DNA from 3 places in the Ensifer sp. D2-11 genome. Region 1 is predicted to be linked to each of the others. Evidence: riboswitches for the same ligand, from Rfam matches in the RefSeq annotation. Region 1 holds a riboswitch; each other region holds the start of a gene.
The links. Region 1 has a riboswitch for thiamine pyrophosphate ahead of thiB (thiamine ABC transporter substrate binding subunit). Riboswitches for the same ligand answer to the same signal wherever they lie in the genome.

Region 1 (4,485 bases):
TGGCGGCCGGCCCGCCGCCAAGCGTCAGCACGAGCGTGAAGCTGGTGGCGCAGAGCATGAAGATGAGCCCGGCGATGCCGGGAAGCAATCCGCGGATCACCGGCCACTCGATGAAGCGAAAGGTGGCGAAGGATCCCATGCCGAGATTGGCGCTGGTGCGCCAGTATTCGGCCGGAATGCGCTCGATGCCGGCAAGCATCAAGCGTGCGGCGAGCGGCATGTTGAAGAAGACATGGGCTATGAGAATGCCGGAGAGGCCATAGATGCTGACCGGCTGCTCCAGCCCGGCTGCCGAAAGCACCCTGTTCAAGAGCCCCTGCCGGCCCCAGATTTCGATGAGCCCGAGTGCGGCGACGAGCGCCGGCAGGCCGAGTGGCAGCGCCAGAAGCCGCAGCACCCAGATGCGGCCGGGGAACGAAGCCTGGCGGGCAAGTGCCCGGGCCACCGGTATGGCGAATAGGATGGCAAGAAGTGTCGAGAGGCTGGCCTGCAGCAGGGTGAAGCGTGTGATGCGCCAGATATAGGCATCGAAAAGCGGACCGGCGCCGGCGCTGCCGGCCGATTGGGCAAGCAGTGCCGCGCCGGCGAGGCCGACGAAAAGCAGGATGCCGCCGAGGGCGAAGGCCCCGGCGGCGATGGTCATCCTGCTTTCCTTTGTGCCGGACAATCCGGCCTCAGTTCCGGCTCATGGCGGCCAGCCATTCGTCGATCCAGGCCTTGCGGCTGGCGGCGACCTCCCCGGAGGGAATGAGGAACGTCTTTTGCGGGTCGACGAGCTTGCCGAAGGCTTCCGGCAGCGGCTCCTTGGTCGCCGTCACCGGCATCATCCAGTTGGTCGTCGGGATGATCGACTGGAATTCCGGACCGATCATGAAGGTCAGGAAGTTCCGGGCGAGTTCCGGGTCCTTCGCGTTCTTCGTCAATGCGGCGACTTCGATTTGGATATAGTGGCCTTCGGCGAAGGGGGCCGCCTGGTAGCGCTCGGTGTTCTCCGCGACCATGTGATAGGCAGGCGAGGTGGTGTAGGAGAGAACCATCGGCGCCTCGCCCTTTGTGAAGAGACCGTAGGCTTCCGACCAGCCCGGCGTGACCGTCAGCACGCGGTCCTTGAGCTTCGCCCAGGCCTCGCCGGCCTTGTCGCCATAGACCGACTTCACCCAGAGCAGGAGGCCGAGGCCGGGGGTTGAGGTCCGCGGGTCCTCGATGACGATCTTCTGCGACGGATCGCCCTCGACCAGTTCCTTGAGGCTCTTCGGTGGGTCCTTCAGTGCCTCTGTGTCGTAGACAACGGCAAAATGGCCGTAGTCATAGGGTATGAAGGTGTCGTCGGAGAAGCCGCCCGGGACCTTGACGGAAGCGGTATCGGCGCCGTGCGGTGCGAAGAAGCCGGTCGCCTTCGCCTCCGCCACCAGATTGGTGTCGAGGCCGAGTACGATGTCGGCCTTCGATCCCTGACCTTCGAGCTTCAGCCGCGTCAGGAGTTCGACCCCGTCGGCGACCCCTACATAGTCGACCTTGCAGTCACAGGTCTTCTCGAACGCTTCCGCCACCTTGGCGCCCGGCCCCCATTCGGTGATGAAGCTCTCATAGGTATAGACCGTCAGCGTTTTTTCCGCGGCCGCCGCGCTCACGGAAAATGCCGCGATCGAAGCGGCGGCGATCGCAAGCCGGCCAAGGATTTTTCGATGGAGTGAACTGGACATTCTGGCACCTCTCCCTTTGTTGTTGCTGCAATGGGAAAAGCGCGTATCGGTCCGATCGCTTCTAATCCCTCCGCCGGTATGAGCCGGATCAGGTTCCGCGGGTTGGCTCGAAGCCTCTCAGCCATGGTCGCAAAGCCGGCCAGGGCACCCCGTTAGAGCAGCAAAAGATTTAGCTTCCGGCGACGGCTTAGGCAAGCTGAGTTTCAGCAGGGACGTTTGCCGTCCGCGCCGGGCGCGCTATTAAAAGTCAAACAATTGCCGGCGCCGTTTGTTCGCCGAAAGCGGAGACAATTCCATGCCAGACATGCTCGTCCGCCTCTATGCCTTGCCCGAGGGCCGTCCATCGCGTCTCGACCCCGACGTCCGCATCCGGCGGGCGCTTGCGGCCGAGCGGCGGGTCGTCATTCCCTGGATCGAGGAGCGCTTCGGGGCGGGGTGGGCCGGCGAGGCCGAAACCGCCTTCTCCTCGACGCCGGCGCGCATCCACATCGCTCACCATCGGGACCGGATCGTGGGCTTCGCCTGCCATGACGTAACCGCGCTCGGCTTCTTCGGTCCGACCGGAGTGGACGCGGCCATGCGCGGCAAGGGCATCGGCGAGGCCCTGCTCGTCGAAAGCCTGCTGTCCATGCGCGCCGCCGGCTATGCCTATGCGATCATCGGCGGCGTCGGCCCCGCCGAATTCTATGCCCGCGCGGTCGGTGCGGTGGAGATCGCCGGATCGACGCCCGGCATCTATGACGGCATGCTTTTCCCCGGAGATCCGGCGTCCGGAACCTGATCCGCGCAGCATGCGTTCGCAAAACAGCAGCCGGAGCCCTTTTCCTTCGCCGCTGCTTTGCGCTATGGGCTTCTGCCATGACCCGATCACCCTTCACCATCCTGCTCGGCGGCGCGCTGACGCCGACAGACCGGCTCGCTCGACAGCTCGAAGGCAGCCGCTTCGTCGCCGCCGACGGCGGCATGCGCCATGCAAGGACGCTGGGGGTCGTTCCCGATCTCTGGGTCGGCGACTTCGATTCCACGGACGAGGCGCTTCTGGCGGAGTTCGCCGGCGTCCCGCGTGAACGCCATCCGGCTGCCAAGAACGCGACCGATGGGGAGATCGCCGTCGAGGCGGCCCTCGAGCGTGGCGCGACCTCGCTCGTCTTCGCGGGCGGACTCGGCGGCGCGCGCAGCGATCACGCTTTCCTGCACCTCCTCGGCACCGTCGCGCTTGCCGAGAGCGGCGTTGCGGTGATGATGACCTCCGGCGAGGAGGAGGCCTATCCGCTGCTGCCCGGCTCGCAGGAGATCGAGTTGCCGAAAGGCAGCCTCTTCTCGATCCTCGGCTTTGCGGACCTTGACGGTCTCTCGATCGAGAACGTGCGCTACCCGCTGAAGGATTTTCATCTGCCCTTCGGCTCGTCGCGCACCATTTCGAACATCGCGGATGGCACGGTCCGCTTCACCCTGAAATCCGGCCGGGCCGTCATTCTCGCCCGGCCCTATGATCTTTCCGGAGCCTGATGCCTTGGCGCCTCCCATCCTGAAGCTTGACGACATTCTACTGACCTTCGGCGGCACGCCGCTGCTCGCGGGTGCGGGCCTGCAGGTCGAGCCGGGCGATCGCATCTGCCTCGTCGGCCGCAACGGTTCGGGCAAATCGACGCTGATGAAGATCGCCGCCGGGCTTGCAGAACCCCAGTCGGGCGAGATCTTCAGGCATCCATCGGTGACGATACGCTATCTCCACCAGGCGCCCGATTTCGACGGCTTCGATACGGTCCAGGCCTATGCGGAAGCCGGCCTCGGACCAGGCGACGATCCCTACCGGGTCGCCTACCTGCTGCAGCATCTGGGGCTGACCGGGGAGGAAGAGCCGACGCGCCTTTCCGGCGGCGAGGCGCGTCGTGCCGCCCTTGCCCGTGTGCTTGCGCCGGAACCCGACATTCTGCTTCTCGACGAACCGACGAACCATCTCGATCTGCCGACGATCGAGTGGCTGGAAGACGAGCTCGTCCGCAGCCGTTCGGCGCTGGTGCTGATTTCGCACGACCGGCGCTTCCTCGAAAAGGTGTCGACGGCGACCGTCTGGCTGGACCGCGGCCAATCGCGCCGCCTCGATCGCGGCTTCGCGCATTTCGAGGCCTGGCGCGACGAGGTGCTGGAGGCGGAAGAGCTCGAACAGCACAAGCTCGGCAAGGCGATCGAGCGCGAAGAGCACTGGCTGCGCTACGGCGTGACCGCAAGGCGCAAGCGCAACATGCGCCGGCTCGGCGAGCTGCAGGACATGCGGGCCCGCCATCGCGGGCACAAGGGGCCGCAAGGCACGGTCCAGGCCACCGTGGCCGACGCCAGGGAATCGGGCAAGCTCGTCATCGAGGCGGAGAAGATCACCAAGGCCTATGGCGATCGCACGATCGTCGCGCCGTTCTCGATCCGCGTCCACCGCGGCGACCGCATCGGCCTCGTCGGACCGAACGGCGCCGGCAAGACGACGTTGCTGAAGCTCCTGACCGGTCAGCTCGCGCCGGACACGGGCAGCGTCAAGCTAGGCACCAATCTGGAGATCGCCACGCTCGACCAGAAACGCGAGGAGCTGAACCTGGACGAGACGCTGGCGCATTATCTGACCGACGGGCGCGGCGAGACCCTCCTCGTCAATGGCGAGCAGCGCCATGTCACCGGCTACATGAAGGAATTCCTCTTCCAGCCGGAGCAGGCGCGAACGCCCATCCGCGACCTGTCCGGCGGCGAACGCGCGCGTCTCATGCTCGCCCGCATCCTGGCACGCCCGACC
Region 2 (4,485 bases), on a different replicon from region 1:
ACCACCCGCAGGCGGTATCGCTCCGCGCCGAGCAGGAGGATGTCGCGCGGCAGATCTACCAGGAACTGCAGCAACTCACCGCAAGCTACAAGAACGAATACGAGGTCGCCCAGTCGCGCGAGGAATCGCTCAGGAAGAGCATCCAAGGCATTGCCGGCAAGACCTCCGACGCCAGCGAGCAACTCGTGCAATTAAGGGAGCTCGAACAGAAGGCAGCGGCTCTGAAGACGCTCTACGAGTCCTATCTCGGGCGCTACGAACAGGCGACGCAGCAGCAATCCTTCCCGATCGCCAAGGCTCGCGTCATCTCCGAGGCCGGCGTGCCCGTGTCGCCGTCGAGCCCCAAGAAAACCATGACTCTCGCGCTCTCGGCCGTGCTCGGCATGATGGTCGGCGGCGCTTACGCGGCCTTCCTCGAATTCCGCGAACGGACTTTCCGCCTGGAGGGCGACATACGCTCGATCCTCGGCCATCGCTCGCTCGGCTACGTTCCGCTGCTCGGAACGCGCATGAAGAAGAAGGCACAACTGGTCCATGCGCATTTCGGCTCGGTGAAAAGACACGACGAAGCGGTGGACGATACGATGCCGTTCCAACGACTTTCGCGCATCGTCGTCGATGCGCCGCGTTCGACCTTCGCGGAAACCTTCCGCAACGCCAAGCTTGCCTGCGACCAGATGCTGGCCGGCAGCGAAAGCCGCGTGATCGCCATTGCATCGGCCCTTCCGGACGAGGGAAAATCGATCATTGCCGCGAACTTCGCCGCACTACTGGCGGCGAGCGGCAAGCGCACCCTGCTCATCGATGCCGATATACGCAAGCCGGGACTGACGCAGATGATCACGCCCGCCCCGCGCACCGGGCTCGTCGAAACGCTGACCGGAGAAGCCACCTGGCCCGCCGGAATCAAGGTGGACCAGCGCACCAAGCTCGCAATCCTTCCGGCCGGCGGCGCCTCGCATCAGCGGCATCAGAGCAACGAACTGCTCGCCTCGCCGGCCATGGCGAACCTTATCGAGAACGCCCGCAACGCCTTCGATTATGTCGTCGTCGATCTTGCCGCACTCGCCCCTGTCGTCGACGCGAAGGCCTTCGCGCCGCTGGCCGACGGCATTCTCTTCGTGGTCGAATGGGGAAGGACGCCTTCGCGGCTCGTACGCGATCTGCTCCACTCGGAACCGTTGATCAATTCGAAGGTGCTGGGCGTCATCCTCAACAAGACGGATATGAACGAACTCGGCAAATACAGCGACTTCGACGGGGCGGAGAAATATCGCCATCGCTACGGCAAATATTACGTCGAGAATACGACCACGGAAAACACCGCCGCTTGAGGCGACCGCGGCCGCGCCACTTGTGTGCGCGGCCTTTCGCCGTCAGACCCTGCGGCGATCGACGATCCAAGCGGCTGCCATTAACGCAATGACCGCCGTAAGGGCAATCAGTGCCAGCGCGTAGAAGAGCGAATATTCGACCAGCGACGGCAGGATCGAAAGAGCACGCCGCGCCCTGCTTGGCGACCGCCGCCAATCCGGCAGGTCGTCACGGTTGAAAGCCTCCAGCCGGCGGGTAAGAAAGTGCATATCGCGAAAACCGATTGCCAATCGAAGCCATGGAGCGGTCATGCTGCTGAACAACCGTGGCGATAGCGAGGCACTTCAGCGCCCCGAGCCGTCACCCGGCAGTCAATCTTTCCACCATCGGTGGAAGTGATGAACCGGACCGCGCCCCTGACCTATCTCCAGGCTGTCGGCTGCTGAGATTGCGGCATGCAGATACGCCTTGGCTGCGCTCGCCGCTTCGATCAGCGGCACGCCTTTCGCAAGGCTGGCGGCAATGGCTGCCGAAAGCGTGCAGCCGGTGCCGTGGTCGTTGCGCGTCTCGATCCGCCCGGCGGGAAGGCGGACAAGAGTGTCGCCGTCGAAGAAGAGGTCTGTGGCCTCCTGGCCCTTCAGGTGCCCGCCCTTGACCAGAACCGCATGTGCGCCCGTCCGCATGATCGCTTCCGCCTGGCGCGCCATCTCCGCCTCGTCCCCGGCGATTGCGCGCCCAGTCATGAGCGCGGCCTCGGCAAGATTGGGCGTGACGACGAGCGCCAGCGGCAACAGTTCTTCGATGAGCGCGGCAACGGCATCCGGACGAAGCAGCGCATCGCCGGAGGTAGCCACCATGACGGGATCCACGACGGCCAGTTTCCCGAACCGGCGCAATCCATCAGCAATGGCGGCGATCGTTTCCCGACGCGAGACCATGCCGATCTTGACGGCCTTCACGTCGAGGTCGGAGAAGACGGCGTCCATCTGCGCCGACACGATTTCAGCGGAAACATCCTCGACGGCCGTCACACCCCTGGTGTTCTGGGCCGTGATCGCAGTGATGACGCTGGCGCCGTAAACGCCGAGCGCTGAAAACGTCTTGAGGTCCGCTTGAATGCCGGCGCCGCCGCCCGAGTCCGAGCCGGCGATGCTGAGCGCGATCGCCGTCATGCGCAGTCCTCCTTCGCACGAGGGCAGATGATGCTTGCGAGTGGTACGGCAATGGACGTCATCGATCGATCTCCAGACGGAACATCACGGAGATCCAGGAAAAGGCGATGAAAAGGCGAACTTGCCGCTGGCGGCCTTCTTTCCGTTCCTACGCCGGCATGACCCGGATCAGGTTCAAGGGTCCGGCTCAACGCCATCTCAGCACCGTCTAGTGCTCCCCTCGGAATGCGCTATCTATGCGGCTGTAGCAGACCGATGTCAACGCGACCGCGCAAAGGCTTGTAAGACCTATCTTTTAGGCCAGCCGGCAAAAATATACCCGCAGATTGGCAAGCTATGATGCAGTCATTCCTTCTGCCGCCGTCAATCGCTCGTTTCCTCCTCGAAAACGGCGGAGATTGCGTTATTCTTAGCGAAATTTCGTCGTACAGGAGGGAACACGCCATGAGTCTGCGCATCAACGATACCGCCCCTGATTTCACCGCCGAGACAACGCAGGGCACGATCAATTTCCATGAATGGATCGGCGACGGCTGGGCTGTCCTCTTCTCCCATCCGAAGAACTTCACCCCCGTCTGCACGACGGAACTCGGCGCCATGGCGGGGATCGAGCCGGAGTTCCGCAAACGCGGGGTCAAGATCATCGGGATCTCGGTCGATCCGGTCGAGAGCCACTCCAAGTGGAAGAACGACATCAAGGTCGCGACCGGCTTCGAGGTCGACTACCCGCTGATCGGCGACCGCGATCTGAAGGTGGCAAAGCTTTACGACATGCTGCCGGCCGGCGCCGGAGAGACGTCCGAAGGCCGCACCCCGGCTGACAATGCCACGGTGCGCTCGGTCTACGTCATCGGCCCCGACAAGAAGATCAAGCTGATCCTCACCTATCCTATGACCACCGGCCGCAACTTCAACGAGATACTGCGCGCCATCGACTCGATCCAGCTCACTGCCAAGCATCAGGTGGCAACGCCCGCCAACTGGCAGCAGGGCGAGGACGTCATCATCACGGCCGCCGTCTCCAACGAGGACGCCGTGCAGCGTTTCGGCTCTTTCGACACCGTGCTTCCCTATCTCCGGAAGACGAAGCAGCCAACGGCATAGCAAAACCCGCTGGCCAACAGTCAGTCGTAAGGGCGCGTCAATTCATCAAGGGTTGACGCGCCCTTACCGCTTCTTCCTAATATTCTTGTTTAATACCCTCAGGGCAGAACCATCCTGCCTCAATCCGCTTTGGCGGTGGAGATGATCTCCGCCAGAACCCCGTGCAGGGCGTCGCGATAGCCGTTGCGTGCCGAGGGGCCGCTTTCATCCGACGTCATGACCACCGTCAGGTTCAGGGACGGCACTATGTAGAGCATCTGGCCGCCATAACCCCAAGCGTAATACACATCCTCGTCGCCGATCCGGCGCGTGAACCAGCCATATCCATAGCCGTCGCCGGTAAAACGGGAGGCGGTGCGCGGCTGCCAGGAAAGCTCGACCCAATCGGCCGGGACGACCTGCCGTCCGTCCGCGGTGCGGCCGCGATTGCGATAGAGCTCGCCGAAGGCAAGCAGCGACCGCGCGCTCATCGCCATCTGGTTGCCGCCGAGATAAATGCCCTGGGGATCCCGCTCCCAGGCACCGATCCGGAAACCCTCGACCGGATCGAGCCATTCGCGCGCAAGCGCCAGTGTCGGCCTGCCGCCGACCTTGGTCAGTATTGCCGAGAGCAGATGGGTCGAGGCGGTCGAATAAAGCATCCGCCCTCCGGGCTCGTCGTCGAATGGCTGTGCCAGTGCGAAACGAACCCAATTGCGGCTAGACACCCAGCGGCCGTAGTTCGGTCCGGACATCCGCCCCAATCCCGCCTGCATCGAAAGCAGGTTGCCGATGGTGATGTCGTTGATCCGGGGGTCGGCCTGCGACGGGAGGTCTTCCTTCAGGAGCGGCGCGATCTTCTGCTCCGGGCCGTCGAGCAGACCCTTGTCGATCGCGATGCCCACAAGTGCGGACA
Region 3 (4,485 bases), on a different replicon from region 1:
ACGGGCGGTGAGGCCGAACAGCGCTGCCCGCATCTTCGCCTCGTCGCCGGAAAAGAAGTCGCCGCTCACGCCCCCTAGCAGGCCGGAGAGGGAAAAGCCGCCGATATCTTTTCCACGTGTGGAGATATCCCTGATGACCAGAGTCTGGTTCGGCTCGTCCCAGGCGGCTTCGATGTTGGACGACAGGACCACCTCATTGAAACCGAGGTTGCGAAGCTGCGCGAACGGCTCGTCGTGCATATGCTCCGGGATCGGCAGGGTCAGATCCTGATATCTGATGCGGATGTCGGTCGGAATGCCGTTGCGGGCCTTCGTGAGCGCCAACTCGTAATCCTTGAGCGAGAAGCGGACGCGCCTCGGCACCGAATCCTGTGCGTCGCTCTCGGCGCCTTCGGTTTCTGTATCGGGCAGATCGGCATCCAGACCCGCCAGCCGGACCGTACCGAATTCCGGCAACAGTGTCGTAAAGGGAAAACTCTCGCGCTGCCGCTCGTCGAGCGCGACCATCCTCTGCAGACCCTCCAAGGTCGAATTCCAGGAAAATCCCGAAATGCTCACTTCGGAGACCTTGATGTAGTCCGCGCCCTCTCCCATCGAGAGGCCATTCAGCGTGCCGTCAAGCTTCCGTCCATCGACCTCAAGGGCGAGGCGGTCTATCGAAACCTTGATCCTCTCGCCTTCGTCACCGTCCTTCATCGGCGCGTCGATCGTAAGGCCGAGCATTTCCATGTCGGCCTTCCTCGTCATGTCGATAATCGACAAGACCCGATTGAAATAGGCTTGGCGTTCCGCCGGCGGCAATTGATCCGGCGCCGAGACCGACTTCAGCTTTTCCAGCGTCTCGACCAGCGGCTCGGCCGGCATTCGCATGCTGAAGCCGCTGCTGCGAACCTCGTCATAGCCGAAGCTCGCCTCGCCATCCGAGAAGGCGATGTCCTTTACCGAAATCGGCCCATAGACAGGCTTTGCCTCGTTGTCGTCCGGGCCGGCTTTTTCGGTATAGAGCCGCGCCAGATAGGCGGCATCGATATCCTGCGCCGTCACGGCTCCGATGGAACCCGCCACCCTATTCTTCTTACCGCCCTCTCCCCCCGAACGGTCCACGCCGACTTCGAAGCTGCCGCCGCTCGCCGAATAGCGGGCGATACGCCCATCGGCGATGCCTTCCGAGACCACGTTCTTGTAGATCAGCTTCTGCTCGGTCCCGGCAACGATCTCGGCGAAGACGATCTCCGGGGCGGAGATACGCCTTGCCGTGAAAAGTTCTACTCGCTTGGAGATCGAGAGTTCGCTCTTCCCGCCGAACATCTGCTCCAAGGTGCCGCGATCGAAATCTGCTTCTTCGACGACCGCGCGCGGGACAGAGACCGTGCCGAAAGCAGTCTTGAGCTCAAGGCCGCTTACTTCGAGCATGCCCTGGAGGAAAAAGATACTGGGCCGGCCGTCAACCGCGGCGATACGAACGTCCGACCCGTCCTTCAGCGGCAAGGCCACGTCGCGCAGATGAATTCGCCCAAGGAAATCCGCTTCGACGCTGGCCGCTTTGCCACCGCGCTCGGCGATCAACCTGCTCACGCGATTTTCTACGATGGTCTTGTAGCCGGCCATGCCGGCGGCGGTGATTGCTATCACCGCAACTGCGGCCCAAAGCGCCTTGCGTCTCTTTTTTCCTGTCCCTGCCTCAGCTTGCCCCACGACAATCGTCCTTCCACTACCTGCTTCACCGCGCCCCATTCGTGACGGGTGATTAGATGCAAGGAGCTGCATTTGCAAGCATGGCGGGAGGACAATCCAGAGCAGATAACTGACGCGCCCGACATCCTCACCCGGGACCGGACCGCGCCGGAGGCGGCCATTCAAAAACCATCTTGACGCCGCGCCGATAACCGGTCCTAATTGCGCCATTCACCAGGGGGGTCCCGGCAAGGGGCTGAGATACTGCTAGAGCGCGCAGTGACCCGTTGAACCTGATCCAGTTCATACTGGCGTAGGGACGGTGCAGACGTGCGACAGCCAGGAATCCGTGTACCCGCGATCCGTCGGCCAAACGTCTTTTCATCCTTCCGACTTCAGAACTGGGTCTCCAACGCGAAAACTTTGGAGCCTCAAGATGAATCTAGTCAAACCTCTCACCGCGGCGCCCTCGGTCACCCAGGGACCGCTTCCCGCATCCCGCAAGGTCTACAAGCCGGGCGATATCCATCCCGACATCCGCGTGCCGATGCGCGAGATCGCGCTCCATCCGACCTCCGGCGAGCCGCCGGTCACCGTTTACGACTCCTCCGGTCCCTACACGGTCGAAAACGCCGATATCCGCATCGACGCGGGCCTGCCACGCCTTCGCAGCGACTGGGTTCTCAAGCGCGGCGATGTCGAAAGCTACGACGGCCGTGCGGTGAAGGCCGAGGATAACGGCTTTGCGACCGGCGAAAGGCTGACGCCGGAATTCCCGGTTCGCAATCGGCCGCTCAGGGCCAAGCCCGGAAAAGCGGTGACCCAGCTCGCCTATGCCCGCGCCGGCATCGTCACGCCGGAGATGGAGTTCATCGCCATTCGCGAAAATCTCGGCCGGAAGGCCGCGAAGGAGGCGCTCGCCCGAGACGGCGAAAGCTTCGGCGCCTCGGTCCCCGATTTCGTGACGCCGGAATTCGTCCGCCAGGAAGTGGCCGCCGGCCGGGCGATCATTCCGGCCAACATCAACCATCCGGAAGCCGAGCCGATGATCATCGGCCGCAACTTTCTGGTGAAGATCAACGCGAATATCGGCAATTCCGCCGTCACCTCCTCGATGGCCGAAGAGGTGGAGAAGATGGTCTGGGCGACGCGCTGGGGCGCCGATACGGTCATGGACCTTTCCACCGGCCGCAACATTCACAACATCCGCGAATGGATCATCCGCAATTCGCCGGTACCGATCGGCACGGTACCGCTCTACCAGGCGCTGGAAAAGGTAAACGGCATCGCGGAAGACCTTTCCTGGGAGGTCTTCCGCGACACGCTGATCGAGCAGGCGGAACAGGGCGTCGACTATTTCACCATCCATGCCGGCGTCAGGCTTCACTATATCCCGCTCACCGTGGATCGCGTCACCGGCATCGTCTCGCGCGGCGGGTCGATCATGGCAAAATGGTGCCTGCATCATCATCGCGAAAGCTTCCTCTACGAGCATTTTGAGGATATCTGCGACATCTGCCGCGCCTATGACGTCTCCTTCTCGCTCGGCGACGGCCTGCGTCCCGGCTCGATCGCCGATGCCAACGACCGGGCTCAGTTCGCGGAGCTCGAAACGCTCGGCGAACTGACGAAGATCGCCTGGGCCAAGGATTGCCAGGTGATGATCGAAGGGCCGGGCCATGTGCCGATGCACAAGATCAAGGAGAACATGGACAAGCAGCTCGCCGTCTGCGGCGAAGCGCCCTTCTATACGCTCGGGCCGCTGACCACCGATATCGCGCCCGGCTACGACCACATCACGTCAGGCATCGGCGCGGCGATGATCGGCTGGTTCGGCACCGCCATGCTCTGCTACGTGACGCCGAAGGAACATCTGGGCCTGCCCGACCGCAACGACGTCAAGACCGGCGTCATTACCTACAAGATCGCTGCCCATGCCGCCGATCTCGCCAAAGGGCACCCGGCCGCCCGAACCCGCGACGACGCACTGTCGCGCGCCCGCTTCGAGTTCCGCTGGGAGGACCAGTTCCACCTCTCGCTCGACCCCGAGACCGCGCGCAATTTCCACGACGAGACGCTGCCGAAGGAGGCGCACAAGGTCGCGCACTTCTGCTCCATGTGCGGGCCGAAATTCTGTTCGATGCGGATTTCCCACGATATCCGCGCCGAGGCGCAGAAGGAGGGCCTCGAGGCCATGGCCGCGAAATATCGTGACGGCGGCGACCTCTACATGCCGCTCGATGAAAGCAATGCCGCGCCCGCTGGAGAATGAGATGCGCGTGCTGATCAGAGGGGCCGGCGTCGCCGGCCTCACCGCCGCCCATGAACTTCTCGCGCTCGGCGCCGAAGTAACGATCATCGAAAGTGCCGCCGGCTTCACCGGGGCTGCTTCCTGGTATGCGGGCGGCATGCTCGCTCCCTGGTGCGAGCGGGAAAGCGCCGAGGAAACCGTCCTGACCCTGGGGATCGGCGCCGCCGACTGGTGGGAAGCCGCCCTCCCCGCCGGTTCCGTCCACCGCAACGGCACGCTCGTCGTGGCGCAACCGCGTGACGGAGCCGAACTCAAGCGCTTCGCCTCGCGCACCTCCGGCTTCCGCTGGCTCGATGCGGAGGAGATCGCAGCGCTGGAGCCGGCCCTCGCCGGCCGTTTCCGGCAGGCGCTGTTCTTTCCGCAGGAGGCGCATCTCGACCCCCGCCGGGCACTCTCGGCGCTCCGGCAAGGGCTGGCGGCACGCGGCGCCGCGTTCGCCGGCGAGGACATGGACGATCGCGGTTTCGCGCTCACCGTCGACTGCACCGGCGCGTCGAGAA

Region 2: it holds a riboswitch for thiamine pyrophosphate, as region 1 does, so the genes downstream of both, thiD (bifunctional hydroxymethylpyrimidine kinase/phosphomethylpyrimidine kinase) here and thiB (thiamine ABC transporter substrate binding subunit) in region 1, are expected to answer to the same signal.
Region 3: it holds a riboswitch for thiamine pyrophosphate, as region 1 does, so the genes downstream of both, thiC (phosphomethylpyrimidine synthase ThiC) here and thiB (thiamine ABC transporter substrate binding subunit) in region 1, are expected to answer to the same signal.

What each region holds. Positions count from the first base shown of each region.
Region 1 is NZ_CP096433.1:3,383,045-3,387,529, forward strand. It holds gene thiP (thiamine/thiamine pyrophosphate ABC transporter permease ThiP) at 1-643, opposite strand, end outside; gene thiB (thiamine ABC transporter substrate binding subunit) at 675-1,703, opposite strand; TPP riboswitch at 1,752-1,865, opposite strand; gene M1D34_RS16085 (GNAT family N-acetyltransferase) at 1,999-2,484, shown strand; gene M1D34_RS16090 (thiamine diphosphokinase) at 2,562-3,212, shown strand; gene M1D34_RS16095 (ABC-F family ATP-binding cassette domain-containing protein) at 3,217-4,485, shown strand, end outside.
Region 2 is NZ_CP096434.1:532,417-536,901, reverse strand. It holds gene exoP (succinoglycan biosynthesis transport protein ExoP) at 1-1,334, shown strand, start outside; gene M1D34_RS19700 (hypothetical protein) at 1,377-1,625, opposite strand; gene thiD (bifunctional hydroxymethylpyrimidine kinase/phosphomethylpyrimidine kinase) at 1,686-2,486, opposite strand; TPP riboswitch at 2,615-2,717, opposite strand; gene M1D34_RS19690 (peroxiredoxin) at 2,931-3,590, shown strand; gene M1D34_RS19685 (serine hydrolase domain-containing protein) at 3,710-4,485, opposite strand, start outside.
Region 3 is NZ_CP096434.1:97,977-102,461, reverse strand. It holds gene M1D34_RS17700 (aq_1923 C-terminal domain) at 1-1,695, opposite strand, end outside; TPP riboswitch at 1,901-2,012, shown strand; gene thiC (phosphomethylpyrimidine synthase ThiC) at 2,111-3,946, shown strand; gene thiO (glycine oxidase ThiO) at 3,948-4,485, shown strand, end outside.